Regions from separate parts of the Streptomyces sp. NEAU-174 genome, predicted to be linked through region 2. Evidence: riboswitches for the same ligand, from Rfam matches in the RefSeq annotation. Region 2 holds a riboswitch; each other region holds the start of a gene.
The links. Region 2 has a riboswitch for cobalamin ahead of ACT2CW_RS21620 (ABC transporter substrate-binding protein). Riboswitches for the same ligand answer to the same signal wherever they lie in the genome.
Positions count from the first base shown of each region.

Region 1: it holds a riboswitch for cobalamin, as region 2 does, so the genes downstream of both, ACT2CW_RS41325 (cobalamin biosynthesis protein) here and ACT2CW_RS21620 (ABC transporter substrate-binding protein) in region 2, are expected to answer to the same signal.
Region 3: it holds a riboswitch for cobalamin, as region 2 does, so the genes downstream of both, ACT2CW_RS11785 (ribonucleoside-diphosphate reductase subunit alpha) here and ACT2CW_RS21620 (ABC transporter substrate-binding protein) in region 2, are expected to answer to the same signal.

Region 1 covers NZ_JBQTCE010000020.1:62,654-72,860, forward strand. Annotated here, with positions in the region: gene abc-f (ribosomal protection-like ABC-F family protein) at 1-1,373, opposite strand, end outside; gene ACT2CW_RS41300 (hypothetical protein) at 1,545-3,005, opposite strand; gene ACT2CW_RS41305 (alpha/beta hydrolase) at 3,203-4,330, opposite strand; gene ACT2CW_RS41310 (class II aldolase/adducin family protein) at 4,420-5,106, opposite strand; gene ACT2CW_RS41315 (anion permease) at 5,478-6,758, shown strand; gene ACT2CW_RS41320 (hypothetical protein) at 6,772-7,023, shown strand; cobalamin riboswitch at 7,166-7,383, shown strand; gene ACT2CW_RS41325 (cobalamin biosynthesis protein) at 7,530-8,513, shown strand; gene ACT2CW_RS41330 (cobyric acid synthase) at 8,510-10,129, shown strand; gene ACT2CW_RS41335 (putative cobaltochelatase) at 10,188-10,207, shown strand, end outside.
Region 2 covers NZ_JBQTCE010000007.1:204,713-214,919, reverse strand. Annotated here, with positions in the region: gene ACT2CW_RS21650 (polysaccharide lyase family 7 protein) at 1-654, shown strand, start outside; gene ACT2CW_RS21645 (serine/threonine-protein kinase) at 916-2,793, shown strand; partial or broken gene ACT2CW_RS21640 (DUF1996 domain-containing protein) at 2,917-3,252, opposite strand; gene ACT2CW_RS21635 (DUF2165 domain-containing protein) at 3,464-4,003, opposite strand; gene ACT2CW_RS21630 (carboxymuconolactone decarboxylase family protein) at 4,193-4,666, shown strand; gene ACT2CW_RS21625 (RNA polymerase sigma-70 factor) at 4,693-5,616, shown strand; cobalamin riboswitch at 5,645-5,858, shown strand; gene ACT2CW_RS21620 (ABC transporter substrate-binding protein) at 5,914-6,960, shown strand; gene ACT2CW_RS21615 (FecCD family ABC transporter permease) at 6,972-7,985, shown strand; partial or broken gene ACT2CW_RS21610 (ABC transporter ATP-binding protein) at 7,982-8,864, shown strand; gene ACT2CW_RS21605 (hypothetical protein) at 8,861-9,085, shown strand; gene ACT2CW_RS21600 (epoxide hydrolase family protein) at 9,435-10,207, shown strand, end outside.
Region 3 covers NZ_JBQTCE010000003.1:531,792-541,998, forward strand. Annotated here, with positions in the region: gene ACT2CW_RS11740 (FAD-dependent oxidoreductase) at 1-954, opposite strand, end outside; gene ACT2CW_RS11745 (nitroreductase) at 1,069-1,734, opposite strand; gene ACT2CW_RS11750 (IPT/TIG domain-containing protein) at 1,878-2,825, opposite strand; gene ACT2CW_RS11755 (hypothetical protein) at 3,363-3,650, shown strand; gene ACT2CW_RS11760 (DUF7196 family protein) at 3,711-3,881, shown strand; gene ACT2CW_RS11765 (GNAT family N-acetyltransferase) at 3,915-4,421, shown strand; gene ACT2CW_RS11770 (TetR/AcrR family transcriptional regulator) at 4,435-5,055, opposite strand; gene ACT2CW_RS11775 (ABC transporter permease) at 5,182-6,099, shown strand; gene ACT2CW_RS11780 (ABC transporter ATP-binding protein) at 6,092-6,925, shown strand; adenosylcobalamin-variant (AdoCbl-variant) riboswitch at 7,066-7,167, shown strand; gene ACT2CW_RS11785 (ribonucleoside-diphosphate reductase subunit alpha) at 7,350-9,749, shown strand; gene ACT2CW_RS11790 (ribonucleotide-diphosphate reductase subunit beta) at 9,767-10,207, shown strand, end outside.

The sequences.
Region 1 (10,207 bases), on a different contig from region 2:
ACCACCAGGGTGGCCAGCGCCAGCCGGGTCTTCTCGCCGCCGGAGAGCACCCGGGCCGGCTTGTCCACGTCGTCGCCGGAGAACAGGAACGACCCGAGCGTCTTACGGATGTCGACGAGGTCGAGATCCGGGGCGGCGGAGCGCATGTTCTCCAGGACGGTGCGGTCCGGGTCGAGCGTCTCGTGCTCCTGCGCGTAGTAGCCCAGCTTCAGCCCGTGGCCGGGGGTCACCTGGCCGGTGTCCGGCTTCTCGACCCCGGCCAGCAGCCGCAGCAGGGTCGTCTTACCGGCGCCGTTCAGCCCGAGGATGACGACCCGGGACCCCTTGTCGACGGCCAGGTTGACATCGGTGAAGATCTCCAGGGAGCCGTACGACTTCGACAGCCCCTCCGCGGTCAGCGGGGTCTTGCCGCACGGGGCCGGGTCGGGGAAGCGCAGCTTGGCGACCTTGTCGGACCGCCGGGCTTCCTCCAGGCCGGACAGCAGCTTCTCGGCGCGGCGGGCCATGTTCTGCGCGGCCACGGTCTTGGTCGCCTTGGCGCGCATCTTGTCGGCCTGCGCGTTGAGCGCCGCGGCCTTCTTCTCGGCGTTGGCGCGCTCGCGCTTGCGGCGCTTCTCGTCGGCCTCGCGCTGGGCCTGGTAGAGCTTCCAGCCCATGTTGTAGATGTCGATCACCGAGCGGTTGGCGTCGAGGTAGAAGACCTTGTTGACCACCGTCTCGACGAGGTCGACATCGTGGGAGATGACGATGAAGCCGCCGCTGTAGGTCTTGAGGTAGTCCCGCAGCCAGGTGATCGAGTCGGCGTCGAGGTGGTTGGTCGGCTCGTCCAGCAGCAGGATGTCGGAGTCCGAGAAGAGGATCCGGGCCAGCTCGACCCGGCGCCGCTGACCGCCGGAGAGCGTATGGAGCGGCTGGCCGAGCACCCGGTCGGGCAGACCGAGGCTGGCGGCGATGGTCGCGGCCTCCGCCTCGGCGGCGTATCCGCCCTTGGTGAGGAACTCGGTCTCCAGGCGCTCGTACTTCTTCATCGCCCGCTCGCGGGTGGCGCCCTTGCCGTTGGCCATCCGGTCCTCGTTCTCGCGCATCTTACGGAGCACGGAGTCGAGCTCACGGGCCGAGAGGATGCGGTCGCGGGCGAGGACGTCGAGATCACCGGTGCGCGGGTCCTGCGGGAGGTAGCCGACCTGACCGGAGCGGGTGATGGTGCCGCCGGCCGGGATGCCCTCACCGGCCAGGCACTTGGTGAGCGTGGTCTTGCCGGCGCCGTTGCGGCCGACGAGACCGATGCGGTCGCCCTTGGCGATACGGAAGGAAGCGGACTCGATGAGGACACGGGCGCCGGCACGCAGCTCGACGCCGGAGGCGGTGATCACGGGAATTACTCCTGGGCAGGGTGGACGGCGGACGGGACGGACGAGGGCGGCCGACGCCGTCTAATGCACGAGGAGAATTGCCATGCGGCTAGTTTAGCGGTGGCGGGCAAGTCGTTTTCCCCCGGCTTTCCTCCGCCCGGCGCCCCGGCTTTCCCCCCGGCCGCCCCTCCCTCAGGCTCCGCCCGTGTGCACCTGGAAGGCCGCCCGGCGCACCGCCTTGGCCAGGGCCGGATCGGGGTGGGCCGCGGCCAGCGCCACCAGGACCTGCACGGTGCGGGGGTGCCCCACGGCCCGTACCTCCGCCAGCAGCGCGGGCACGGTGCCCTGGACGGCGGACTCCAGGTGGCGGACGAGCAGCGGGCTCTCCCCGTGGTCGGAGATGGCCGCGGCGGTGTCCACCCACAGCCAGGTGGCCTCCTCGCGGGTGAGCGCTTCCAGCGCCTCGTCCGGGTCGGCGCCCTCGTGCTCTGCGAGCCACAGGAGCGCGTAAGGCCGCAGACACGATTCGTCGACGACGGCCCGTACGTTGGGCTCGGCGGGCGCCCCGACGACGCGCAGCGCCTCGAACGCGAGCCCGCGCAGCAGCGCGTCGTCGCCGCGCGCCGCGTCGATGAGCTCGACGACCGCGCTGCCGACGGGGCGGGCGGCCAGCCAGGCGCGGTACTCGGCGCGGGCGGGGCCCGGGGTCAGCCCCGCACAGCCGCGCAGCATGTCGGCGGCGTGCTGCTCGATGTTCCCGGCCGGGCTCTGGGCGGCGACGCAGATCTGCTCGAGCTTGACCCACACCGCCCAGTTGCCGAGCGCGGTCAGCTCGGCCTCCCGGCGGTCGCCCTTGGCGTCCTCGGCCGCGCTCCCGGCGCCCTCCGGCCCCTCCTGGGGCTCCTCCCGCACGGTGAGCGCCCCGACGGACGAGAGGGCGTCCAGGGCCCAGTCGAGCAGCCCCTCGAGCGTGGCGCTGTCCTCGGCGTCCTTGGCGTCGTCGGCGCTCGCGGCGCCCCCGGCGGGCTCCCGGTCCTCCCCGACCTCCTGGGGGACCTCGCACCGCTCGGTGCGCAGCTCGGCGACCCGCTGCCGGAGCATGTCCAGCAGGGCGGAGATCTGCACGGGACCGGCCGAGAGCTGGAGCAGGGAGAGCAGCTGCGGTACGGCTTCGACGACCTCCGCGACCGCCGTCGGCTCGGCCGTCTCGGGGGCGGGGCAGGCCAGGGACCACGCGTCCAGGAGCGCGACCCAGCCGCGCAGCACGGCGCTGTCGTCCCGGTCCCACGCCTGGAGCCGCCAGCCGGGGCGGGTGGTGCCCGCGTGGTGCTCGATGAGCCCGATGAGGCGGGCGCGGTCCCAGTCGGTCCGCACCTCCCGCTCGCTCACCCCGAGCGCCTCGGCGGCGCGGGCGGCGGCCTCGTCGGACAGCGCGCCGGGCGCGCCGTGCTCGGCCGCGGCCCAGTGGGCGATCGCCACGGCCCCGGTGAGCCCCGCCCTGGCCTGCCGGGCCAGCTCCGACGGGGGCGGAGTGCCCTCCGGCGGACGGGGCGCCGGTCTTGAGCCGCGGTTCACCGCGGGCCGGCGGGCCGTGGCCATCGGCCGGTTACGGACAAGTCGGAGCCGGGAGTCGCGCGGAGTACGGGACGTCACGGAAGCAGTCTCGCCGTTGACGGCCCGAAAGCCCAATCGGCACCCGTCCGGCGGTCGCCGCGAAGGGTTCACGCCATCTTACGAACGCTTCCGCCGCCGCCCCGCGAACGCCTCCCGCGCCGTCCCGCACGCGCTTTCGCGATCGCCTTACGGGCGCTACAGGAGGTCGGGCGGCGCGGGAGGCCGCCTTACGGGCGCTACAGGAGCGGTATCAGAAAGCGCCGCAGCGCCTCCTCGTACGCCTTGGGGTCCGCGTTCCACATGGCCGCGTGCGGGGCCTGCCGCACCGTGTGAAGGGTCACCAGATCGCGCCGCCGGTCGACGAGTTCGCGCGAGACGTGCCACGGCGCGAGGGTGTCGTCGGGGCCGTGGGCGACGAGCGTGGGCACGGACAGCCGCTCCGGGTCGGCCACCTCAGGGAGCCTGCTGTCGTGGAGCCCGGTGCGCCCCTCGGCGGCGCGCAGGGCGAGCGGGAGCAGCGGCGCGGGGATGCCGCGGGCCGCGGCGAGGGCGCGCAGGGTGGCCTGCCAGTCGAGCACCGGGGAGTCCAGGACGAGGCCGATGACGCGGTGCCGCAGCGCGGAGTTCGCGGCGGCGTGGAGGGCCATCGAGGCGCCGGTGGACCAGCCGTGCAGCACGACCCCGGTCGCCCCGTACTCCACCGCGTAGCGGATGGCCGCGTCCAGGTCGCGCCACTCGGTGTCGCCGAGGTGGGATATGCCGTCCTCGGAGCGCGGGGCGCCGGGGTCCCCCCGGTAGGCGAGGTCGAGCACCGGCACCCGCAACTGCCGCAGGAAGGGCATGACGACCATAGGGTGCTCACGGGTGGTACCGAGGCCATGGGTGGTGATCACCCAGGTGGAGCGTTCGCCGGGGATGAACCAGGCGGGCAGCGGCCCGAGTTCGCCGGGCACGTCCACGTCGGCGTGGTCGATGCCGAGCGCGTCCCGCGGGTTGCCGATGTGCACCTGGGGGGTCAGCCGCACCCGGGTGCCGGGGGTGAGCTCGCCGTGGGTGACCCGCTCCAGACGGCGTACGACGCAGTCGGCGGGGTGCGGGGCGTCCTCGATGACGGGGCCGACGACGGCGTGGCAGGAGCGGCCGGTGAGGCCGTAGGTGCCGGGGCGCAGCGAGGCGAGCGAGCGGGTCAGGGTGATCTGGCCGGCCGCGGTCGCGTGGACGGTCAGCGGCGCCTCGTTCGGCAGCGGGCGGTCGGGGGCCGGTTTCAGCGCAGCGCTGGTGGCGTACCGTCCGGCCGCCACCGCGGCCACGCCGACACTCAGCAGGGTGGTGGCGGCCGCGACCGCCGTTGTTCGCAGACGCATCCCTCCCAGTGTGGTCGGCGAGGCGGCCCCCGGCCAGCGGGCGTACCCGGCCGGGTGACCGCCGGGCCGGGGCCCGGGGCGTGCCGGGCTCAGCCCTTCTGGCCGTAGCCGCTCAGCTTCTCGGCGGCGCGCCGCATCTCGTCCGGCGGGATCAGGGAGGGGGTGCGGCCGGGGACGGAGACCGCGGTGAGCCAGACCTGGCACATCCATTCGAGCTGGGCGGTGCGGTCGTACGCCTGGTCCAGGGTGGCGCCGTGGACGACGGTGCCGTGGTTGCGCAGCAGACAGCCGCTGCGGTCGCGCAGCGCCTCGAGCATGGCGGCGGCCAGTTCGTCCGTGCCGTAGAGCGCGTAGGGCGCGACGCGGACCGGGCCGCCGAGGGCGGCGGTCATGTAGTGGATCGCGGGGAGCTCGTCGACGAGCGTGGAGACGGCCGTGGCGTGGACGGCGTGGGTGTGGACCACGGCCTCGGCGTCGGTCTCCCGGTAGATCGCGAGGTGCATGGGCAGCTCGCTGGTGGGCTTCAGCGTGCCGAGGACCTGCTGTCCGTCCAGGTCGACGGCGACGGCGTCCCTGGGGCCGAGCCGGTCGTACGGGACGCCGCTCGGGGTCACCAGGACGGTGTCGCCGACCCGGGCCGAGACATTGCCCGAGGTGCCGACGACCAGGCCGTCGGCGGTGGTCCTGCGGGCCGTACTCACCACCTGCGTCCATGCCTGCCGCAGGGGATGCGTCAGCCGCGGCTGCGGCTGCCGCGTGGATCGCGACTGGGTCACCTGCCCTCACCTCCGGGGCCCGATCCTTCCAGGCGGCCGCCGACCGCGCGGCGGCGGGACCGGCGCAGCGGGCGCGGCGGCGGGACCGGCGCGGCGGGCGACTACGACCGTGCCTCGTGGGCACCCGACTCCGGACGGGTGAACGTGAGGGGACGGCGGACGCACGCGAGACCGGCCTCGGGGCCGCCTCCGGTGGCTCTCGAACGCGGCTCAACTCCCCTACGACATGGGAGCGTAGGCTGAAATTCACCAGGCTTTAGCGACACCGCAACCATGTCACCCCGATGCCCTGCTCAGTTCATCTCCCGTTCACCCTGTTTCCTTACGTTCACCGTGCCACTAACGACCTTCGAAACTGATTGACCGGGTGTATGGAACACATCACGCTTCTCATCGGGATCGTGATCGTCACGGCCTTGGTGTTCGACTTCACGAACGGCTTTCACGACACGGCTAACGCCATGGCCACCACCATCTCCACGGGAGCACTCGGGCCCAGGGTGGCGGTGGCGATGTCGGCCGTCCTCAATCTCGTCGGCGCGTTCCTGTCCGTGGAGGTGGCCAAGACCATCTCCGGCGGGATCATCGACGAGGGATCCGGTATCCAGCCAGAAGTGATCTTCGCGGGACTCGTCGGCGCGATCCTGTGGAATCTGGTGACGTGGCTCGCCGGACTCCCCTCCAGCTCCTCGCACGCCCTGTTCGGCGGTCTGATCGGCGCCACCGTGGTCTCCGTGGGCCTGGACGGGGTCAACGGCGACGCGATCGTCATGAAGGTCCTGATCCCCGCCGTCGCCGCGCCGATCGTGGCCGGCATCGCCACGCTGGCCGCCACCCGGCTCACCTACCGGCTCGGCCGCGACCGCTCCCCCGAGGACACCGCGAAGGGCTACCGCGCGGGGCAGATCGCCTCGGCCGCCCTGGTCTCCCTGGCCCACGGCACCAACGACGCCCAGAAGACGATGGGCGTGATCACCCTGGCGCTGGTCACCGGGAACGTGGTGGCGCCCGACTCCGACCCGCCGCTGTGGGTCATCGTCTCGGCGGGCCTGGCCATCGCGCTCGGCACCTACCTGGGCGGCTGGCGCATCATCCGCACCATGGGCAAGGGCATCACCGACATCCAGCCGCCGCAGGGCTTCGCCGCCCAGACCGGCGCCGCGACCGTCATCCTCGCCTCCTCCCACATCGGCTTCGCGCTGTCCACCACCCAGGTCTGCTCCGGCGCCGTCATGGGCGCGGGTGTCGGCCGCAAGGGCGCCGTGGTGCGCTGGTCGACCGCGGGCCGCATGGTGGTCGCCTGGGTGCTGACCCTGCCGGCCGCCGGTCTGGTGGCGGGCGCCGCCGCGCTCCTCGCCGACCAGGGGAACGCGGGAATCACGGCGGTGGCCGTGCTCGCCGTCCTGGCCTGCGGGGCGATCTGGATGCTGTCGCGCCGCAAGCCCGTGGACCACACCAACGTCAACGAGGTCGGCACCCAGGAGCCGGTGGGCGCCGTCACGGCCGCCCTGCGGTCCGTGGCCCCGCCGCCCGCCGGTGCGGCGAGCGCCGCCCCCGAGGACGACACCTCGGAGCACACCCCCGAGCACACCCCCGAGCAGACCCCCGAGCAGACCCCCACCCCCGCCGCCGCGAGCAGCACCACCCGCTAAGGAGCCAGGAAACATGAGCATCGACTGGGCGGCACTCGGCCAGGTCTTCGGCATCAGCCTCGCGGTGACCGTCGGCATGGTGGGCGTCTTCACCCTGGGCATCGTCGGCACCTCCCGTAAGGCGGCGCCGGAGCAGGGCGGCACGGCCGCCGCCGTGCCCGGGGGCGCGGTGGGCGCCTCCTCGCTCACGCGCACCGGCGCGTACGCCTGCTTCGCGGTGTGCGCCGCGGCCGTGGCATACGGCATCTATCTGATCGTCGCCTGAGGACCCCGCTTCCCCGAACGACCCACCGGCCGCCGGATCGTGGCGCTGACCAGCGCCGACCATCCGGCGGCCGTCCTGTGGGGGGCGGTTGGCTGTGGGGCTCGGCACACTCGGGCGTCATAGGTCATATGCGAGTTGACGGCCATTCGCGGCCCATGGTGGACTTCCCGAGCCAAACGGCGGCAGGAGAGGAAGCCGGTGAGAATCCGGCGCGGTCCCGCCACTGTCACCGGGGAGCACCCTCCCATCGCCTGTATGGGGTCACGGCTCGTCCGTACGGTTCGTCGCGTACGCGGGGCTGGAAGACCGGGAGGGCCGCGGATCCGGGAGCCAGGAGACTCTCACCGCCGGTCACGTCGAACCAGGGCGCGGACCCTGAGTGAGGACATACCGCCATGCCCGGCATCGTCACGCCGCCAGCCCTCCCTGTCCGCCTCGGCTCTTCCGGCCCCTCCGGCCCGTCTGGTTCCGTATCGCCGCGCCGAGGCGTGACGGCGGCCTGACGGATGCCTGCCGACCACGCCTCGTTCACGTGTGGCGCGGCCCTCGGCTTCCTCGGCGACCTCGCCACGGGTGACCCGCGCCGCGGCCATCCGGTGGCCGCGTTCGGGCGCGCCGCCGCGGCCGCCGAGCGCCGGCTGTGGCGCGACCACCGGGGCTACGGGGCCCTGCACACCGCGCTGTGCGCGGGCGGCGCGGCCGCCGGTGCCGCGCTGCTGACCCGCGCCGTACGGGGCCTCGGCAGCCGCCGTGGCGCGGAGGTCGCGCTGACCGCCGCCGCCACCTGGGCCGTGCTGGGCGGCACGAGCCTGGGCCGGGAGGCACGGGCCGTCGGCGGGGCGCTGGCCGCCGGGGACCTCGAGGTCGCCCGGGAGCGGCTGCCGCATCTGTGCGGCCGCGATCCGCAGGCGCTGGACGGGCCGCAGATCGCCCGCGCGGTGGTCGAATCGGTGGCCGAGAACACCTCCGACGCCGTCGTGGGCGCGCTGGTGTGGGGCGCCGTGGGCGGCGTGCCGGGGCTCATAGGATTCCGCGCCGTCAACACCCTGGACGCCATGGTGGGCCACAAGTCGCCGCGCTACCGGCGGTTCGGCTGGGCGGCGGCCCGGCTGGACGATGTGGCCGGCTGGCCCGGTGCGCGCCTTACGGCGGCCCTGGCGACGCTCGCGGGCCCCGATCCGCGCGGTGCGTGGCGCGCCTGGCGGCGCGACGGCGGACGCCATCCGAGCCCCAACGCGGGCCCCGTGGAGGCGTCCTTCGCGGGCGCGCTCGGCGTCCGGCTGGGCGGCACCCTCGCGTACGGCGGCCGGGTCGAGCACCGGCCGGTGCTCAACTCCGGCGGGCGGCCGGTGGAGTCGGCCGACATCGAGCGGGCGATACGGCTGTCGCGGCGCGTCGGCGTGCTGGCGCTCGGGGTGTCCATGGCGGCCCGGCCGGTCCTGAGGGCGTTGACGGGGCGGCCCCGGGCCTTGGGAAGGGGCGGCGGATGAGCGGGATACGCGGTAAGGGCGGCACGGAGGGTTCCGGGGCACGCGGCTCCGGGGCACGCGGCGGGGGGCTGCTCGTCGCGGGCACGACCTCCGACGCGGGCAAGAGCGTGGTGACGGCCGGGATCTGCCGGTGGCTCGCCCGTAAGGGCGTCAGCGTGGCGCCCTTCAAGGCGCAGAACATGTCGCTCAACTCCTTCGTCACCCGGGAGGGGGCGGAGATCGGGCGGGCGCAGGCCATGCAGGCGGCCGCCGCGCGCGTCGAGCCCAGTGCGCTGATGAACCCGGTCCTGCTGAAGCCGGGCGGCGACCGCAGCAGCCAGGTGGTGCTGCTGGGCAAGCCGGTGGGCGAGCTGAGCGCGCGTGGCTACTTCGGCGGGCCCGGGGCCCCCTCACCCGGCGAGAGGGTCTCCACAGGGCGGGAGGCGCTGCTGGGGACCGTCACGGAGTGCCTGGAGGAGCTGCGGCGCACCCATGACGCGGTGATCTGCGAGGGCGCGGGCAGCCCCGCCGAGATCAATCTGCGCCGCACCGACATCGTCAACATGGGTCTTGCGCGCGCCGCCGGGCTTCCGGTCGTGGTGGTCGGGGACATCGACCGCGGTGGTGTCTTCGCGTCCTTCTTCGGCACGACCGCGCTGCTGTCGGCCGCCGATCAACGGCATGTGGCCGCCTACCTGGTGAACAAGTTCCGCGGCGATGCGAGCCTTCTGGAGCCCGGCCTCGAGATGCTGCGCGACCTCACCGGGCGCCCGACCGTCGGGGTGCTCCCGTTCGCCCACGGGCTGGGCATCGACGAGGAGGACGGGCTGCGGGTGTCGCTGCGCGGCGCGGTGCGGGAGAGCGTCGTGGCGCCCCCTTACGGCGCGGACGTCCTGCGGATCGCGGTGGCCGCCGTGCCGCTGATGTCCAACTTCACGGACGTGGACGCGCTGGCGGCAGAGCCGGGCGTGATCGTGCGGTTCGTGGACCGGCCCGAGGAACTGGCCGACGCCGACCTGGTGGTGCTGCCGGGCACCAGGGGCACCGTAAGGGCGCTGGAGTGGCTGCGTGAGCGCGGGCTGGCCGACGCGATCGCCCGGCGGGCCGTCGAGGGCCGTCCGGTGCTGGGCGTCTGCGGCGGCTTCCAGGCGCTCGGGGAGCGCATCGAGGACGAGGTCGAGTCGAAGGCCGGGACGGTCGCCGGGCTCGGGCTGCTGCCGGTGCGGGTGCGGTTCGCGGCCGAGAAGACCCTGGCCCGGCCGGTGGGCGAGGCGCTCGGCGAGCGGGTGGAGGGCTACGAGATCCACCACGGGGTCGCCGAGCTGCTGGACGGGGCCGAGGAGCCCTTCCTGGACGGCTGCCGGGTGGGCTCGGTGTGGGGCACGCACTGGCACGGCTCGCTGGAGAGCGACGGCTTCCGGCGGGCGTTTCTGCGGCGGGTGGCCGCCGCGGCGGGCCGGGCGTTCGTCCCCGCGCCGGACACCCGCTTCGGCGAGCTGCGCGAGGAGCAGCTCGACCGCCTCGGCGACCTGATCGAGGAGCACGCCGACACGGACGCGCTGCTGCGGCTCATCGAGGAGGGCGTCCCGGAGGGGCTGCCGTTCGTCCCTCCGGGGGTCCCAGGGGGGACGCCATGACGAGCCCCCGCCCCCACACCGGACCGCTGTGCCCACGCACCCCAGGAGGTATCACCGCGTGACCACCACCTACCCCTT
Region 2 (10,207 bases):
GCCGACGTCCTCGACCTGACTAACTGGAAGCTGACCCTGCCCACCGGCGAGGACGAGGACCCGACCGACATCACCCAGCCCGATCTCGCCACCTTCTCCGCCAAGCCCTGGTTCCAGGTCACCGGGGACTGCGACGCGGTCCGGTTCCGGTCCGCCGTCAACGGCGTGACGACGGGCGGCTCCAACTACCCGCGCGCCGAGCTGCGGGAGATGACGGACGACGGAGAGGAGGAGGCCAGCTGGTCGACCACCGAGGGCACCCACACCCTCGTGGTCAAGGAGGCGTTCACCGCGCTCCCCAAGGAGAAGCCGCACCTGGTCGGCGCCCAGGTCCACGGCGGGGACGACGACGTCACGGTCTTCCGCCTCGAAGGCAGCAAGCTCTACATCACCGACGGCGACGACGCCCACCACCACCTCGTCACCGACGACTATGAGCTGGGCACCGAGTTCGAGGCCAAGTTCGTGGCGCGGAACGGGAAGATCACCGCCTATTACAACGGGCGGCGTGAGACCACGATCTCCTCGGACGGCGACACCAACTACTTCAAGGCGGGGGCGTACACGCAGGCCAACTGCGGCAACTCCGACCCCTGCGACGACGACAACTACGGTGAGGTCCACATATCCGGCCTCAAGGTCACCCACTCCTGAGGCATGTGACCGTGGCGCCTGCCCCCGTCGCATGTGCTTCCGCAACACCGCAACCTCCACAAAGGTGAAGATTTCTGGAGTGGTGGGTGAATTCCCCTCTCAACCGGCCAGGTCCCACGCGCCTCCGGCGTGCGCCGAGCCCCACACCGCGCTCACGCGCGCCGCAGACGGTGCGTGTCTTTCCGCGTACGCAGTAAGTTCGATCCACGTGCGCTAGCGGCGGACAGCGGCGGTTCCGGTCTCGTAGGGGGGAGTGTCGTCGTGCGGCGGGGGGAGAAGGTCGGCAAGTACCGGCTCACCAAGGGGCCCGTCGAGGGAGGCAGAGGCGCGGTCTGGTTCGCCGTCGACACGGAGCTGGGCCGGTCCGTCGTCCTCAAGCGGGCCCTGCTCGAGGACAACAGCCAGGCCGACTTCGACGAGTTGCTGGCCGAAGCCCGCGCTCTGGCGAAGTTCAGCCATCCGAACGTGGTCACCCTCTACGACGCCGTCCGCGCGGGCAAGGGCAGGAACGCCACGTTCTGGCTGGTGATGGAGCATGTGACCGGCGGCAGCCTGGACGTCCCGGTGAAGCTGGCCCCCGAGCTCGCTGCGCACATCGGGGCGCAGATCGCGGCCGCGCTGGCGGCCCTGCACGACAAGGGCATCGTGCACTGCGACGTCAAGCCCGGCAATATCGTGATCACCCCCGACAGGGTCGCCAAGCTGACCGACTTCGGCGCCGCGTACCGGGTGGACGGCAGTGAGACGATCACGCCCAACGGGCCGGTCAGCCTCACCCCGTTCTTCGCCGCCCCCGAGGCGTTCCGGGGAGCGCCCGAGCGTGCGTCCGACGTGTTCTCGCTCGGCGCCACCCTGTACTGGCTGGTGACGGGGACCCCGCCGATGCGCGGCGCCGGGCGGGCGGTCCGGATGGAGGCCCTCAGCCCCCAGGTCGGACCGCTCGGATCCATCCTCACCGCGATGCTCCAGCGCGACCCCGGGGCCCGGCCCACGGCCGCCCAGGCGCTCACCGCCCTCACGGACATCGCGGGCCCCCCGGACCGGTTCCCGACCCTCCCGATGGCCCCGGCGACCACGCCCTACACGGACGTCCTGACGCGCGGCGAGGCCCCGACGGCGACGGGAGGGCTGCCGCTCCGCACGGCGACGCTGGTCCGGCGCCGCCCCTTGCTCCTGGCCGGCGCCGCCGCCGTCACGGCACTGGCCATCGCCGTTCCCTTCACCGTGATGAGCCTGGGGGGCGATGACGGGGACAAGGCCGCCCCGGCACCGGGCGGAACGGCGACCGCCGCGGGCTTCATGGGCGACCCCCGCACGGCAGATCCCTGCGCCTTGCTGAAGACCACCGTGTTCGATCGGTACGAAGTGGCCGAACTGAAGCGTGATCAGGGCAACTTCAACCGCTGCGACGTCAACCTGAAGGAGCGCGACGAGGAGGTCGTGGACGTCAGGGTAGAACTCGACGCCGATTCGCTACCCGAGGCCGTGACCAGGAAGACCAAGGGCAGGGTCACCGTCGTGGAGCGCGCCGCCGAGGGCGACGAGTGCGTGCGGGCCCTGGCGGTGAACGGCGCTCGCGGCAACAGCCTTCGGGTCACCGCGGTCGCGAGACAGCCTGCGGAGGTCAAACAGCCGCTGTGCGACACCGCCGATGTCGCCACGCGATTCGCGGTCAACGTGCTCAACCGCGGTGAGATTCCCCGGCGTTCCCCGGACCTTCCGTCCAATTCGCTGGCACACCAGGACGCGTGCACGCTTCTGGACGCCAAGACGCTGGAGAAGGTGCCCGGTATCGACGCCCAGGAGCCGGACGTCGGATTCGGCCGCTGGGACTGCCAGTGGAAGTCCACCACCAGCGAGTACGAGGTGGACTTGCGCTTCGACCAGGGCGACCTGCCGAGCGACAAGAACGCTCGGTCGACCAGGCTCAGCGATCACCAGGCCATTGTCATGCCGGAGTACGAGGGCCCGGGGAGCTGCCGCGTCGAGGTGGTCCACCGTGACTACACCGGGCTGGACCGGGTGAAGGGCACCGAGCGGGTGGCCCTCGTCCTCAAGGGGGCGGGCCGCAAGGGCCGTCCCTGCGATCTGGCCACCGACCTCGCCGGATCGGCCGCCGCCGCTCTGCCACCCGCCTGACCGCCGAAGGGGCGGGGGAAGCGGGCGCGCCGGGTGTGCGCTGTCCGCTCCACGCTCGCGGCCAGCTTCTTGGTGGCCGGATCGGCGCCGGCCGAGCGCTCGGAGTGGGCGATCTTCGCCGCCTGGTCGAGGTGTTCGCGCATGGGCCGGGCACTGGCCACCGACCGGGTACGCCATGTGGCTCTTGTGGTCGGGGGAGTCCAGGTCCTTCCCGTTCCAGCACTGGGGGAAGTCGAGGTAGGACTCCAGCATCGAGTCGGACGGGCAGTTCACGAAGTCCTTGGAGGGGTTGACCTCCCCGTGGTGCAGGCACGACCAGCGGGCGATGGACGTGGGGTCGCCGACCCCGGTGGCCTTGGCGTTGCCCGCCACGATCCGCAGCCCCTGGGGGAGCGGCTTGATGGTCGCGATCACATCGTCGCGCACGCCCTCACCGAGGTAGTAGAAGGTGGTGCCGGTGCGTTGGCGCTCCGCGGGCTCGACGCGACCTTGTCGGTGGCGCGCAGATCGGCCCGCGCACTGGCCGATCCGGTGGACAGCGTGGACAGGACGAGGCCGACGGCGGCGAGGACGACACCCGGACCTCGCCACCGGCCGAGGACGCGCCGCAACGGCGAGTCCGCTGCCGCCTTCGAGCCGGTGGAGTCCCGATCAGTCCGTGGAGTCCCGATCAGTCCGTGGCGCCGGGCTCGGTCCGCTCGGCCGCGAGCAGGTGAATGAGCAGCAGTACGATCCCGGAGATCAGGAAGACGCGCGTGGCAGCTTCCAGGCCGTTCCACGTCTTGGACTGCCACATGGCGAACCACTCACCGCCGATGGCGATGAACCCGGCGCCGAACAGCAGCATGAGCATCAACAGCCCCACGGTGCTGGCCTGACGGGCGCGGTGGACGCTGCCTCCGCGCAGTCCCGCGCCCCACATGGCCGTCGCGGCGATGAGGACGAGGGCGGCGACGCTCTCCCAGACGATGATGGCCACGTAGGCGGTGTCCTGGAGCGCGGTGGACTTGATGGCCCGCCACATCAGGTCGTCGTCCTTGAACGTGGTGTCCATCGCCAGGACATGGCGGACGAATTGCTGATTGGTGTCGAAGTCGGTGATGTTGCCGAAGGCGACAAGCGCGATGTACAGCGCGATCGTCCCGGTGAGCAGCCCCGAGACGGCGGAGTAGGTGCGAGGGGAACGTATTCTGCCGGTTCGCTCGCTCACGATGACTCTGTCTCCCCGTTGTATTCCGTTGATCGGTCATTCCGTTGATCGGACCGAGCCGTAGCGTACAACTGTTTGGCTCAGCGGGCCCGGTGGTGGGGAGACGCAGGTCACATGCGTCCATGTCACAGGGGGCGGGGCCATCTCGTCTCAGGGGTGTAGCCACTGACAACCACGGAGGAGCACACCATGGACGCGCGACTGAACTACTCCGCCAGCCCGACCGCGGGCAAGGTCCTCAAGCCCATCATGGCGGCGGGCAAGGCGGTCAAGGACTCGCCGCTGCCGCCCGCCACGCAGGAGCTGGTGGCGCTGCGCGTGAGCCAGATCAACGGCTGCGCCGTCTGCCTCGACATGCACACCAAGGAGGCGGCCGCGGCCGGTGAGACCGCGGTGCGGCTGCACCTGGTGGCGGCATGGCGGGAGGCCACGGTCTTCACCGACGCCGAGCGCGCCGCGCTGGAGCTGGCGGAAGCGGGGACCCGGATCGCGGACGCGGCCGGTGGCGTCAGCGACGAGATATGGGCGAACGCCGCCAAGCACTACGACGAGGAGCAGCTCACCGCCCTGGTGATCCTGGTCTCGTTCATGAACATGGCGAACCGGCTGAACGCCATCACCCAGCAGCCGGCGGGCGATTACCAGGTCGGGCAGTTCCACTGACCGGTATCGGCAACGGAGGAGTCGGCGTGAGCGAGGTCGAGGAGTTCGAGGAGCTGCGGCCGCTGCTGTTCTCGATCGCCTACCGGATCCTGGGCAGTGTGAGCGAGGCCGAGGACGCGGTGCAGGAAACGTGGCTGCGCTTCGACGGCTCGGCCACCCGGCCCACGTCGACAAAAGCGTATCTGTCGGCCACGGTGACACGCGTCTCGATCGATGTGCTGCGCTCCGCGCGGGTGCGACGGGAGGAGTACGTGGGCCCGTGGTTCCCCGAGCCGCTGCTCAGCGATCCGTATCAGGATCCGGCCCGGGCGGTGGAGCTGGCCGACTCGGTGTCGATGGCGGCGCTGCTGCTCCTGGAGCGGCTCAGCCCGCTGGAGCGGGCGGTGTTCGTGCTGCGGGAGGTGTTCGCCTTCGGGTTCGACGAGATCGCCACGGCGGTGGAGCGGTCGGAGGCGGCGTGCCGGCAGCTGCTGGTACGGGCGCGGCGCCATATGCGGGACGGACGGCCGCGGTTCGCGGCGGACGGGCGGGAGCGGCAGGAGCTGGCCACGCGGTTCTTCGACGCGCTGAAGGACGGTGATGTGGGCGGGCTGCGGAAGCTGCTGGCCGCCGATGTGCGGCTGGTCGGGGACGGCGGCGGCAAGGCCCCGCAGCTGGCCAGGGCCGTCATGGGCGCGGAGAACGTGGCGCGGCTGCTGGGCGGTGTCTTCCCCTGGCTGCTGCGGATCGATGTGTCGTTGGAGCCGCGCGAGGTCAACGGCCAGCCCGGCGCGATCCTCCGCGACCGGGACGGCAAGGTGCTCCACACCCTGGTCCTCGATGTGCTCGACGGGCAGATCCAGACCATTCGCACGGTGGTCAACCCCGACAAGCTCGGCCACCTCGGGCCGGTCGGGGACGCCTGGGCCGTGGACCGCGAGGTGAAGCGGGCACGTCGGCAGCCGAACTGACCGTGGGGCGTGGGCGTTCGGCGCTCTTGGTAGGCTCGTCGGAGCCAGTCGTGCCATATCCGAGGCCAGGGAATCCGGTGTGAATCCGGAGCTGACGCGCAGCGGTGAGGGGGACGGGCGGGGCAGGCGACACCACTGGGAGGAGTCCGTGACGGCCGCGGGGCCGTCGCGAACGAGCACCGGGAAGGGGCCCCGTCCGGACGAGCCCGAGTCCGAAGACCTGCTGGCACCTCCGCGCCCGGTGCGCGGAGGACGACCCAAAGGCCAGGCTCCGCGTACGAGCCCCGACCACCGAGGCTGCCCGTGCTCCGCTCCGCCCGCCGTACCGCGGCGTCCCTGCTCGCCCCCGCCCTGCTGCTCACCGCGTGCGGTGGCTCCGGCCATGACGGCGCGGACGCCGGGAGGCCCGCCGGTTCGGGCTATCCGCGCACGATCGACAACTGCGGCCACAAGGTCACGTTGAAATCCGCCCCGAAGCGGGCCCTGTCGCTCAACCAGGGCAGTACGGAGATCCTGCTCTCGCTCGGGCTCGCCGACCGCATGGCGGCCACCGCCACCTGGACCGACCCGGTGATGAAGGGCCTGGAGAAGGCCAACGCCACGGTGGAGCGCCTGGCGGACAACGCGCCGTCCTTCGAGAAGTCCCTGGACGCCGAACCCGACATCGTCACCGCCTCGTTCGTCTCCACCCTCGGCAGGGGCGGTGTGGCCACCCGCGAGCAGTTCGAGAAGCTGGGCGTGCCCACGTATGTCTCGCCGTCCGACTGCGCGGCGGGCAGGGACACCGACAGCGGTGGCGACGGCTCCCGCGGCAAGCCACTCACCCTCGGTGTCGTCTACGGCGAGATACGCGATCTGGCCCACGCGTTCGGTGTCGAGGAGCGCGGAGAGAGGCTCGTCGCGCGGCTGAAGGAGCGCGCTCACCAGGCCACGGCGGGACTGGACGCCTCCGGTGTCTCCCTCATGTACTGGTTCGCCAACTCCCAGTCGCCCTACCTCGCCGGCTGCTGTGGCGCGCCGGGTGCCATCACCCGGGCCGTCGGGGCGGAGAACGCCTTCTCCGACACCCACGACGAGTGGCCGCAGATCAACTGGGAGACCGTGGCCGACCGCGACCCGGACGTCATCGTCCTCGGCGATCTCACGCGCAGGCAGCAGACCGCGGAGACCGCCGAGGCCAAGATGCGTTTCCTCGAGACCAACGCCGCCACCCGCAACCTCACCGCGGTGAAGAGGAAGCGGTACATCCTGCTGAGCGGGCAGGCCATGAACCCGTCCATCCGTACGGTCGAAGGGGTGGAACAGGTCGCCGCCGGGCTGCGCGACCTCGGGCTCGCCAAGTGAGCGCCGGCCACCTGAGCACGCGCATCCTGCCGCTGCTCGCCGGAGGGCTGGCCGCGCTGCTCGCGTCGGTCGCCTTCGCCGTGACGATCGGCCCGGCCGACATCTCCACGGCCGACGTATGGGCGGCGGTCACCGCCCATCTCGGCCTGGGGGAGAGCACCTTGCCGCCGCTCCGGGACGGCATCGTGTGGAACCTGCGCATGCCGCGCACGTTGCTGGCCGCGGGGTGCGGGGCGGGTCTGGCCCTCTGCGGGGCCGTGATGCAGTCCCTGCTGCGCAATCCGCTGGCCGATCCCTTCGTGCTCGGGGTGTCCTCTGGCGCCTCCACGGGCGCCGTCACCGTGGTCGTGCTCGGCGTGGGCGGCGGGGCCGTGTCCCTGTCGGCGGGCGCGTTCACCGGTGCGCTGGTGTCGTTCGGCCTGGTCCTGGTGCTCAGCCACAGCCTCGGCGGCAGCACCGACCGCGTGGTGCTGTCCGGAGTGGCCGCCATGCAGCTGTTCTCCGCGCTGACCTCGTTCATCGTCCTCACCTCGGCGGACGCCGACACCACCCGGGCCGTGCTGTTCTGGCTCCTCGGCTCGCTCACCGGCGCCGGATGGGGCGATGTGCTGCTGTGCACCGCCGTCCTGGCCGCCGTGCTCGTGGTCTGCCTCGGCCACGCACGCACCCTGGACGCGTTCGCCTTCGGGGAGGAGGCCGCGGCGGCGCTCGGGGTCCGGGTGGCCCGCACCCGTCTCGTCCTGCTGTGCGCGACCGCGCTGCTCACCGCGACCCTGGTCAGCTCCGCCGGGGCCATCGGCTTCGTCGGCCTGGTCCTCCCGCACGCCACCCGCGCCCTCACCGGCTCCGGCCACGCCCGTCTGCTGCCGGTGACCGCGCTGGCCGGGGCCATCTTCCTGGTGTGGGTGGACACCGCCGCCCGTACCGTCATCGACCCCCAGGAGGTCCCGGTGGGCGTGGTGACGTCCCTCATCGGCGTACCGGCCTTCGTCGCCGTGCTCTACCGCGGCCGGAGGAAGACATGACCGACTCCACCGCGGAAACCCCCGGCCCGGGATCCCCCGCCACCGGGGCAGCGGCGTCCGGGCTCCGCGCGGACCGCGTCAGCCGCCGCACCGACGGCCGGCTGATCGTGGACGGCATCACCCTCACCCTGCGGCCCGGCGAGACGGTGGGCCTGCTCGGCCCCAACGGCTCGGGGAAGTCCACCCTGTTGCGGCTGCTCGCCGGGATCCTCGCCCCCTCCGCCGGAGTGGTCACCCTTGGACGGCCGTGCCCTGCCACAGGTCGGCCGCCGCGCCACGGCCCGCCGTATCGCCACCGTGGAACAGCACGCCCACACCCAGACCGAGCTGACCGTCCGCGAGGTGGTGGCCCTCGGCCGTATCCCGCACCGGCGCGCCTGGGCGTCGGCCGACGCGGCGGACACCCGGGCCGTCGACGCGGCCCTGGAGCGCAGCGGACTGACCGGCCGGGCCGGTCAGTCGTGGCACACCCTCTCCGGTGGCGAACGCCAGCGCACCCAGATCGCCCGGGCCCTCGCCCAGGAACCGCGCGAGCTCCTGCTCGACGAGCCGACCAACCACCTCGACATCCAGCACCAGCTCGATCTGCTCGACCTCGTCGTCGGCCTGCCGATCGCCACCGTGATCGCCCTCCACGACCTCAACCTCGCCGCGATGTACTGCGACCGGCTGCTCGTCCTCCGCGAGGGAGGTGTCGTGGCCGAAGGCACGCCCGGAGAGGTGCTGACCCCGTCCTTGATCAAGCGGGTCTACGGCGTCCGGGCCGAGGTCACCCACGAGCCGGGTCACCCGGTCATCCGCTTCCTGCGCCGGACGCACGGCCTCCCGCGGACGCCCCCATCCGTGTGCGGGCCGAGTTTCGTATGCGACGAGCCATGAGCCCGCCATGTGTTGCGGGGCTCGAGTCGCGGCCCGGCGGAGTGGCGTTCATCGCCGGGGACCGGGGCGCCTCCCAGTGGTCCTACACCGGTACGGATGCCGATGGCCGGGTCCACGAGGTGCACGGCTGTGACATGTTCGAGTTCGACGGCGATCGGATCCGGGTGAAGGATGCCTACCGGCGCGTCTACGGAGACATCGGTCATACTGCCGCCGACTAGGGCCGAGGATGTCGAGGGCCTCCCGGCGGGCATCGCCCTGCTCCATCACTTCGCCAACACCGAGGACCGCCGGGGATTCGTCGCGCACGGGCGGCGCCTCACGGGGCACGACGCACTCGCCACGCCCGGCGATCTGGAGCGCTGGCTGCGGGAGCACGACCTGCTCGTGGGCGACGCCCCCGACAACTGTGCGGCAACCGCGCGAAGACGCAGGCGTATCGCCGCCGCCGATCGACCTGAATCGTGCCCCACGACCGGAGTATCGGCGACGGGGCACATCCCCCGTGCCCGCCCTCGGCACCGTCGGCATCCCCGACGGCTGACATGGGCGGCTTGTAGGGTGAGTGGCATGCCGGAAACACCCGAGCCGTTCACCCCGCGGGCCGACCCCGCCGCCCTCGAGGACCTCCGCGCGCGGCTGCGCGCGACGCGCTGGCCGGACGCGCCCGAGGACGCCGGGTGGGCGCTCGGGACCGACCTCGACTACCTCCGTGAGCTCGTCGCCTACTGGGCGGACGGGTTCGACTGGGCGGCGCAGGAGGCGGCGCTCGCCCGGCTGCCCCGGTTCCGGGTCCGGCTCGGCGGCCTCGGCATCCACTTCGCACACGTCAAGGCCGCCGCCCCGGCCGGGCCCGCCCTGCCGCTGGTGCTCAGCCACGGCTGGCCGGACTCGTTCTGGCGCTATACGAAGGTCATCCCGCACCTCACCGACCCCGGTGCGCACGGCGCCGACCCCGCCGACGCGTTCGACGTGGTCGTGCCCGACGTGCCGGGCTTCGGGTACTCCGACCGGCCCACCGGCCCGCCGCTCGACTCCATCGCCGTCGCCGGGCTGTGGGCCGAGCTGATGGACGTCCTCGGCTATCAGCGGTTCGGCGCGGCGGGCGGGGACATCGGCAGCCATGTGAGCCGCTACCTCGCGCTCGACCACCCCGACCGGGTGGTGGCCGTGCACCGCACGGACGGGGGCCTGCCGCGCTACACCGGCGACCCGGCGGACCTCACGCCCGAGGAGCGCGCCTGGTTCGAGAGCGTCGCGGCCTGGAGCGCGGCCGAGGGCGCCTACGCCGCCATGCACAGTACGAAGCCCCAGACCGCCGCCTTCGGGCTCACCGACTCACC
Region 3 (10,207 bases), on a different contig from region 2:
GGCGGCGAGCTTCCACCCGAGGTTGTACGCGTCCTGCACACCGGTGTTGAGGCCCTGCCCGCCGGTCGGCGGATGGACGTGGGCGGCGTCACCGGTCAGGAGCACCCGGCCCCGCCGATATGTGTCGGCCAGGCGGGCGTTCATCGAGAAGACGGAGGCCCAGGACACCTCGCGGACGACGATGTCGGTGCGGCCCGTGCGCTCGTGGAAGAGCGCGGTCAGACCCGCCGCCGACAGGTCGATGTCCACGTCGAAGGGGACGGGCCCCTGGTACTGGAACATATCCGTGCCGTACAGCGGGCACAGCGAGATCTGCGCGTCCGTGCTGTGGCCCCAGCGGTGCCAGGCGTCCGCGGAGACGCCGTCGGCGCGGACGTCGGCGACGACGGCCCGCACGCCGAGCGTCCGGCCGGGGAAGCCGATGTCCAGGGACTTGCGGACGAAGCTCGATCCGCCGTCGGCGCCCACGAGATAGGCGGCGCGCACGGTCCGCTCCCCGGACGGGGTGGCGATCCGCGCGGACACGCCGTCGTCGTCCTGGTCGATGCCGATGAGCTCGTGGCCGTACAGCGGGGCGTGCCCGAACTCGGCCAGCCGCTCGCGCAGACAGCGCTCGGTGAGGAACTGCGGGACCAGCAGGGGTATTTGGTACGGCTCCGCCGGCGTCGGGCCGGACAGCTCGACGGCGGACCGGTCGACCGGCCCCTCGTCCGTGTAGAAGCGCTGTACGGGGTACTCCCCGCCGGAGGCCACGATCCGGTCGATGACGCCGAGGTCCTCGAACACCTCCTGGCTGCGGGGCTGGATCCCCTTGCCCCGGGATCCCCTGAAGGGCCCGGCCGCCTTGTCGATCAGCAGGAAGCCGACATTTCTGCGGGCGAGATCGATGGCGAGTGTCAGTCCGGCGGCACCGGCGCCGCAGATGATCACTTCGGGTTCCGGGACACGGGACATGGCTTCGCCTTCCACAGGTGAGTTCATCGTGTGCAGAATGCACACGATGAAGGGGCGTGGTCAAGTCAACCCATGCATCTTGGCGGAGATAATCCGTGAGTTAAGCACGCGATTCTAGTCATCGAGAAAGGTGACCGTCTGGGCGAGCGGGGCCCGTTCCGTGCGGGCGTACGGCACGCCGACGTCCTCGTGGCCGATCGACATGCCGCAGAAGAGGATCAGCCCCTCCGGGGGCGATACGACCTCCGCGACGGTCCGGCGGTACACCGACCACGCCATCTGGGCGCAGCTGTGCAACCCCTCGGCGCGGAGCAGCACCATCACGGTCTGGAGATACATCCCGACGTCGGCCCACTGGGCCGGTCCCATACGGCGGTCGAGGTAGCAGAACAGCGCGGCGGGCGCGCCGAAGCAGTCCCAGTTGGCGGCGACAGCCCTGTGGCGGGCCCGCGTATCGTCCCGTGGGATGCCGAGTGCGGCGTACCGCCGCTCGGCGGCCTCGGCTCGGCGCTCTCGATACGGACCGCTCAGCTCGGGCGGGTACATCGGGTACTCCCGCTCGTCCCCGCGATCCTCCGCGGCCACCCGCTCGGCGGTGCGCTTCTTGAGCTCGGCCAGCGGCGGGCCGGAGAGCACATAGGTCCGCCACGGCTGGAGGTTCCCGCCGGAGGGTGAACGGGCCGCGGCGGAGAGCACCCGCTCCAGCACTTCCCTCGGAACCGGCTCATCCGTGAACCCACGCACCGCCCGCCGGCTCATGACCGCTTCGTAGACATCCATACCGCACTTGACGGCCGGGAACGAGCAAAGGTGACCGGTGCGTCCTCAGCAGCTCGAACGTACGTCGCCGGTCGCCGGGCCCTGGTGGAAGGGGCCCGGTGACCGGCGCGGTCCGACCGGATGTGCGTGGTCAGACGCAGCGGTCAGACGTAGAGGAAGCCGCCGGGGACGGTAACCGTGCCGAAGGCGGTCACCAGGGTGACGGTCGCGCTGCCGACCGCCCCGGGCGGGGTGATACCGGCCACCGTCGTGGGAGTGGCGGTCACGCCGGTGGCGGGGACGCCGTTGAACAGCACGCCCAGCACACCGCCGAGGTTGGTGCCGGTGATGGTGAACGCGGTGCCGCCGGCGGCGGGTCCGGTGGCGGGTGTGATGGCGACGGGCACCGGTGCGGGCGGCGCGACGAAGTAGGTGAAGCCACCGGGCACGTTGGTGCTGCCGCCGGGGCCGGTGAGGGTCACGGTGACGTTGCCGCCCGCGGCCGGGCCCGCCGGGGTGATGCCGATCAGGCTGGTCCCGGCGGGGTTGATGGCCAGGATCGTCGAGGCGTTTCCGCCGAAGGTGACGCTGGTGACGCCGGTCAGATTGGTGCCCGTGATCACGTACACGGTGCCGCCGGTGGTCGGGCCCACGGTCGGGGTGATGGCGACGGCGGCGGGCGGGGCCGGTGCCACATAGGTGTACGGCAGGCCGTTGCTGGTCCCGGCGGCGGTGGTGACGGTGACCTGGACGGTCCCGGGCGCGTGCGGCGGGGCTATCACCACGATGCCGTCGTAGCCGGGGTTGCCGCCGCCACCGGGCCAGCCACCTCCGCCACCGCCCCAGCCGCCTCCGCCACCGCCCCAACCGCCTCCGCCGCCACCCCAGCCACTGCCGGGGTTGTCCTGGTAGACGATGGTGGCGGGCGTGCCGCCGAAGGACACACCGGTGACGCCGCGCAGGTTCTGCCCGAACAGCCGGACGTAGTTGCCACCGGCGGCGGGGCCGGAGTCGGGCACCACGGCGAGCAGCGTCGGCGGTCCCACCGGCGGCCAGTAGCCCGCGGCGGCGGCGTTGGTGGCGGCGGCGGTCGCGAGAGCGGTCGAGGTCATGGTCGGTCCTCCCGGGGAAGGGTTCGGGTTCCGGTTCCGGTTCGGGTTCCGGTGATGTGCGCCGGCGGCATGCCGACGGACGTGCACACACCGCCGGTCGACGCCTCGCCGTCACCGCGCGGTCGAGACAGACCGCACCGGAGGAACGGATGAGCCGTGGGCGGCCGGTCGGCGCGCGGAAACGGTGCGCGGCAGCGGTGCGCGGATGAAGGGCGGAGCCATGGGGCGTTCGCCCGGCTCCTGGGGTGGCCGACGAGGTATGGGGCGGCCTCGGCGGCCACGCTTCCAGTTATCCACGCCCCTCGACGTCACTCAAGGGCTCACGGCGCCCATCACTCGTTTGGCGCATCAGGGCGCGCGTGGCGTCGAGCTTGTACGACAAGCGCTCGGCTATTCGGGCGAATGCACGCCAAGGGGTATGGCCTGCCACCGCCCGTCATGCCTCTAATGAGTGATATCGGCAGCGCCGACTCATCGGTTCATCAGTGACATCGGCCGTGCCGACCCCGTATGACCACCCGGGGAGGAAACGATCCGATGAGCCTCGCCGCGTTCCTTCTCGCCCTCGGCACCACCTGCCGGATCACCCGCTTCATCACCAAGGACACCCTGGCGGCGGGGTTCAGAATCTGGGTCGCCGACCGCTTCGGCGACGACTCCCGCCCCACCTACCTGGTCAACTGCGGCTGGTGCACCAGCACATGGGTGGCCGCTGCCATCGCCGTCTACGCCTCCTTGCTGCACTCCACCGCGTGGTTCCACCTCCCGGCCACCGCCCTGACGCTCTCCTACCTGGCCGGAGTCGCCTCGCGATGGCTGGACTGACCCCCAACCCCAACCCCAACCCCAACTCACCACCGACCCGAGGGAAAGGCAGGGAAGACCATGGCCTGCAACTGCGGCGGAACGGCGGCTCAATGGCCGCCCCAACCCGTTGTCGTCTATGAGCTGACGCTGCCGGACGGCACGGTCCGGCGCTATGTCACCCACCAGGAAGCCGACGCCGCCAACAAGCGCGCGGGCTCCACCGGAGTGATCACCGCCGTCACCCAGTGACACCGGGCACCCGGCATGCGGCAGACTGCGGGCATGGACATCACCATCAGGCGCGCGCGGGACGAGGAGCTGGACGCAATAGGAGAGCTCACCGCGCGGGTGTATCTCGGGGACGGTCTCCTGGACTTCGGGGACAGTGATTCTTATCTCGCCACCCTGCGCGACGCCCGCCGCCGGGCCGCCGAGGCCGAGCTGCTGGTCGCGGCGGACGCGGCGAGCGACGAGGTCCTGGGGGCCGTGGCGTTCGCCGTGCACGGCGGGGCGTACGCGGAGCTGGCCCGCCCCGGCGAGGGCGAGTTCCGGATGCTGGCCGTCCGCCCCGAGTCCCGCCGTCGCGGGGCCGCCGAGGCGCTCGTGCGAGCCTGCCTGGACCGGGCCCGCGCACTGGGCCTGCGGCGAATCGTGATCAGCAGCCAGCACTCGATGACCGCCGCCCACCGCCTGTACGAGCGCCTGGGCTTCACCCGCGCCCCGGAGCGCGACTGGGCGCCCCTGCCGGAGACGGACATCACCCTCTGGGCCTTCACCGTGGAGCTGTGAGACCGGCCGCCGCTCAGCGAGACATACGAGCGGCGGCCAAAGCAGCGGTGGTCGCCGCGGCCAGGCCGTCCAGATATCCCTCGGGGAGGGGCGATCGCATGGTGCTCAGGCGCCAGTAAAGCGGGCCACTGGCCAGGTCGAGAGCGAGATCGACGTCCGTGTCGGCCGACAGCTCTCCCCGGTTGACCGCGTTGCGGATGACCACGTCGGCGATCCCGCGCTGGGAATCCCGCACTGCCGCTTGCAATGCCTGGGCCATATCCGGGTTACGCGCGGATTCCGCGAACAGGTCAGGAATGATTTGCGCGGCCATCGGATGCCAGAGAACCCGAGCCGTCGCTTCCAGCAAAACCTTTATGTCGCCTTGCAGAGAACCAGTGTCCGGCGTCGGCAGGCCCTGTTTCGCCAAGGCGGAGACGACCTCGAGAACGATGGGAAGTTTCGAACGCCAGCGACGGTAGATGGCCGCCTTCCCCACCCCGGCCCGGCGCGCCACTCGTTCAATCGACATGCGCCCGTAGCCGACGGTCGCCAGCTCCTCGAAGACCGCCGCGCGGATGGCGTCCGTGACGTTCTCCTGGAGTACCGCGGCGCCCGCGGGGACGCGCCGGGGCTTGGTTGGCTCCTTCTCCATGGCTTGAGCCTACTCGACGGTGGAACGGTTGCGTTCCATCGTCGCCTGCTCTAGGTTACGCAACGACGGAACGCACCCGTTCCGTCGTAAGTGCCGAGGCCAGCCGCAGGGCCGAAAGGTGTCTACGTGAGCCAGCTCCTCGTTCGAGACAGCGAACGAATCCACCCTCCCGAGAATCTCGCGGCCGTGGCAGCCGCCCATGGCCTCACGGTCAGCGGCGCCCGGGTGGGGCTGCGTGAATACGGCCGTCAGCTGTGGGGCCGGCGCCATTTCATCCTGGCCTTTTCGCAGGCGAAGCTCACCGCCCAGTACAGCCAGGCCAAGCTGGGTCAGCTGTGGCAGGTGGTGACCCCGCTGCTCAACGCGGCGGTGTACTTCCTCATCTTCGGCATGCTGCTGAAGAGCAACCGGGGCCTGCCGAACGACGTGTACATTCCGTTCCTGGTGACGGGTGTGTTCGTCTTCACCTTCACCCAGGCGTCCGCCATGGCGGGCGTACGGGCGATCTCCGGGAATCTGGGGCTGGTGCGGGCCCTGCACTTTCCGCGCGCCTCGCTCCCCATCTCGTTCGCGCTCCAGCAGCTCCAGCAGTTGCTGTTCTCGATGATCGTGCTGGCCGTCGTATTGGTGGGCTTCGGTCACTTCCCGGCGCTGGCCTGGCTGTTGATTGTCCCCACGCTGGCCCTGCAATTCGTCTTCAACACCGGCCTGTCGCTGATCGTGGCGCGGCTCGGCGCCAAAACACCGGACCTCGCGCAGCTACTGCCGTTCATTCTGCGTACGTGGATGTATGCCTCGGGCGTGATGTTTCCGCTGGCCCGCACCCTCGAACACGCGGGGGCGAGCGGCTGGATCAGCGACGCCATGCTGGCGAATCCGGCGGCCGTGTATATGGACTTGATGCGCTATGCCCTGATCAACGATTACCCCTCGTCGAACCTGCCGCCGCATGTGTGGGCGCTGGCCCTGGGCTGGGCGGTGCTCTTCGGTGTCGGGGGATTCGTGTACTTCTGGAAGGCAGAGGAGCAGTACGGCCGTGGCTGAGCAGACCCTCGACAAAGGTGCCCAGGCGGAGCGGGCCGAGCAGGCCGCTCGGGCGGCTTCCGCGCCGGCGCGGGTGCCCACCGTCATCGCCGACGACGTCCATATCGTCTACCGGGTCAACGGCGGCCCGAAGGGGAAGGGCAGTGCCACCGCCGCCCTCAGTCGTCTGCTGGGGCGGAAGAGCGCGCCGGGTATGCGTGAGGTGCACGCGGTGCGCGGGGTCACCTTCGTGGCGTACAAGGGTGAGTCGATCGGTCTGATCGGGTCCAATGGGTCGGGGAAGTCGACGCTGCTGAAGGCGGTGGCGGGGCTGCTGCCCACCGAGCGCGGCAAGGTCTACACCCATGGCCAGCCGTCGCTGCTGGGGGTGAACGCGGCTCTGATGAACGACCTGACCGGTGAGCGGAACGTGATCCTGGGCGGTCTGGCGATGGGGATGTCGCGTGAGCAGGTCCGGGAGCGCTACCAGGGCATCGTGGACTTCTCCGGCATCAATGAGAAGGGTGACTTCATCACCCTGCCGATGCGGACGTACTCCTCGGGCATGGCGGCCCGGCTGCGGTTCTCCATCGCCGCGGCCAAGGACCACGATGTGCTGATGATCGACGAGGCGCTGGCCACCGGTGACAGGAAGTTCCAAAAGCGTTCCGAGGCCCGGATCCGGGAGCTCCGTCAGGAAGCCGGCACGGTCTTCCTCGTCAGCCACAACAACAAGTCCATCCGGGACACCTGTGACCGGGTGCTGTGGCTGGAGAAGGGCGAGCTGCTGATGGACGGCCCGACCGACGAGGTCATCAAGGCGTACGAGAAGGAGACCGGCAAGTAGGCCCCGCCTGGCCGCCGCCTGACCAGGACGCCGGCTCGCCAGGCCGGAACGCACTAGCACATTCATGCGAAACTCCGCAGCTCCGACACAAGATATGGGGGCGCGTGCGTCGGCCAACACAAGATGTATGCTCGTCCTCGCTGTCGCCGCAGGGGAATCCGGTGGGAATCCGGAACTGTCCCGCAACGGTGTACGTGTGCGCTCAATTCGGCGTGCCCGTGAGTCCGAGCGCCTGCCGACAGCCCTGTGAACACGTCCCCCGGCCTCGAGGGTTGGGCCGATGGACGCTGCGTGGTGTGCCTGGCGTACGAGGAGTGCGGCACCGGCATGCCCGTACGCGACCGTCGCACCACCCCTCGCGGCCTCGGGCCCGTCCGGAGTTGTGATCCGGACCGGCCCTGACCGAGCGAAGGAGAGCACCTCAGTGACCATCGCGCCCGCCGATCCGGTTTCAGCGCAGGCGGCTTCTCAGGCAGCGGACGACGCGCCCGGGACCGCCCTGCTACGGACGCTGACCGGACTCACCGCCGACCTGCCCGCCACCGACCCCGGCAAGGTCGCGGCCGCCGCCCTGCGCGGCCGTCATCCCGGCTCGGACGAGGCGGAGTTGCGCGGGCTCGCGACCGAGGCGGCGGCCGGACTGATCGCCGAGGAGCCGGAGTACTCACGGCTCGCGGCACGGCTGCTGGCGCTCACCATCACGGAGGAGGCGGCCGGGCAGGGCGCGGTCTCCTTCTCGGCCTCCGTCCGGGTGGGCCACCGCGAGGGCCTGCTCGCCGACTCCACCGCGGAGTTCGCCGCCGCCCACGCCGAGCGGCTGGACGCGCTGGTGGAGCGGGCGCTGGCCGACGGCGCAGACAACCGCTTCGGCTACTTCGGGCTGCGCACCCTCTACAGCCGTTATCTGCTGCGCCACCCGATCACCCGTCAGGTGATCGAGACCCCGCAGCACTTCCTGCTGCGCGTGGCCTGCGGGCTCGCCGAGAACCTCTCGGAGCGTGCGCTGGACGATGTGGCCGAGCTCTACCGGCTGACCAGCACGCTGTCGTATCTGCCCAGCTCCCCCACGCTGTTCAACTCCGGCACCCGGCATCCGCAGATGTCGTCCTGCTATCTGCTGGACTCCCCGCTGGACGAGCTGGACTCGATCTACAACCGCTACCACCAGGTGGCGCGGCTGTCGAAGCACGCGGGCGGCATCGGCCTGTCCTACTCCCGCATCCGGGCCCGCGGTTCGCTGATCCGGGGCACCAACGGGCACTCCAACGGCATCGTGCCGTTCCTTCGCACGCTCGACGCCTCGGTGGCCGCCGTGAACCAGGGCGGCCGGCGCAAGGGCGCGGCCTGTGTCTACCTGGAGACCTGGCACGCGGACCTCGAGGAGTTCCTGGAGCTGCGGGACAACACCGGCGAGGACGCCCGCCGCACCCACAACCTCAACATCGCCCACTGGATCCCGGACGAGTTCATGCGCCGGGTCGAGGCGGACGCCGACTGGTCGCTGTTCTCCCCGGCCGACGCGCCCGATCTGGTGGACCTGTGGGGCGAGGAGTTCGACGCCGCGTACCGCAGGGCCGAGGCCGAGGGGAAGGCGGTCAAGCAGGTCCCGGCGCGCCAGCTGTACGCCCGGATGATGCGCACCCTCGCGCAGACCGGCAACGGCTGGATGACGTTCAAGGACGCCGCCAACCGCACCGCCAACCAGACCGCCGAGCCCGGCCGGGTCGTCCACTCCTCCAACCTCTGCACCGAGATCCTGGAGGTCACGAACGACGGCGAGACCGCCGTGTGCAACCTCGGATCGGTCAACCTCGCCGCGCACCTGGGCGAGGACGGGCAGCTGGACTGGGAGCGCCTGGACGCCACCGTCCACACCGCCGTGACCTTCCTCGACCGCGTGGTGGACATCAACTTCTACCCCACGGAGGAGGCCGGGGCCTCCAACTCCCGCTGGCGCCCGGTGGGTCTGGGCCTCATGGGGCTCCAGGACGTCTTCTTCCGGCTGCGGCTGCCGTTCGACTCGCCCGAGGCCACGGCGCTCTCCACGCGGATCTCCGAGCGCATCATGCTCGCCGCGTACGAGGCGTCCTGCGAGCTCGCCGAGCGCCACGGCCCGCACCCCGCCTGGGCCGAGACCCGCACCGCGCGCGGTGTGCTGCACCCGGACCACTACCCGGACGCGGTGGTCACCTGGCCGGAGCGCTGGCAGGCGCTGCGCGAGCGGATGGCGAAGTCCGGGATGCGGAACTCGCTGCTGCTGGCGATCGCGCCGACCGCGACCATCGCCTCCATCGCGGGTGTCTACGAGTGCATCGAGCCGCAGGTCTCCAACCTCTTCAAGCGCGAAACGCTGAGCGGGGAGTTCCTCCAGGTCAACTCCTACCTGGTGGACGACCTCAAGAAGCTGGGCGTCTGGGACGCCCAGACCCGTGAGGCGCTGCGCGAGTCCAATGGCTCGGTCCAGGACCTCTCCTGGGTGCCCGCGGACGTACGGGAGCTGTACCGCACCGCGTGGGAGATCCCGCAGCGCGCCCTGATCGACATGGCGGCGGCCCGCACGCCGTACCTGGACCAGAGCCAGTCGCTGAACCTCTTCATGGCCTCGCCGACCATCGGCAAGCTCAGCTCGATGTACGCCTACGCCTGGAAGCGCGGCATAAAGACCACGTACTACCTGCGCTCGCGTCCGGCCACCCGGATCGCCCAGAGCGCCCGGGGCGGCGCCGCCACCCCCGCTCCGCTGCCCGTACAGCAGGCCCCGGCCGAGGCCGACGCGATCGCCTGCTCCCTGGAAAACCCCGAGTCCTGCGAGGCCTGCCAGTAATGCCCACCGCATCCGAGATGACCACCGTGAACACCGCGCCGGGCCACGTCAAGAACCTGCTGGACCCCGGGTTCGAGCTGACCCTGCGGCCGATGCGGTACCCGCAGTTCTACGACCGCTACCGCGACGCGATCAAGAACACCTGGACCGTGGAGGAGGTCGACCTCCACTCCGACGTCGCCGACCTCGCCAAGCTCTCCCCCGGTGAACAGCACCTCATCGGCCGTCTGGTCGCCTTCTTCGCGACCGGCGACTCGATCGTGGCCAACAACCTGGTGCTGACGCTCTACAAGCACATCAACTCCCCCGAGGCGCGGCTGTATCTGTCGCGGCAGCTCTTCGAGGAGGCGGTGCACGTCCAGTTCTATCTGACGCTGCTGGACACCTACCTCCCCGACCCGGACGACCGCGCCGCGGCCTTCGCCGCCGTCGAGAACATCCCCTCCATCCGGGAGAAG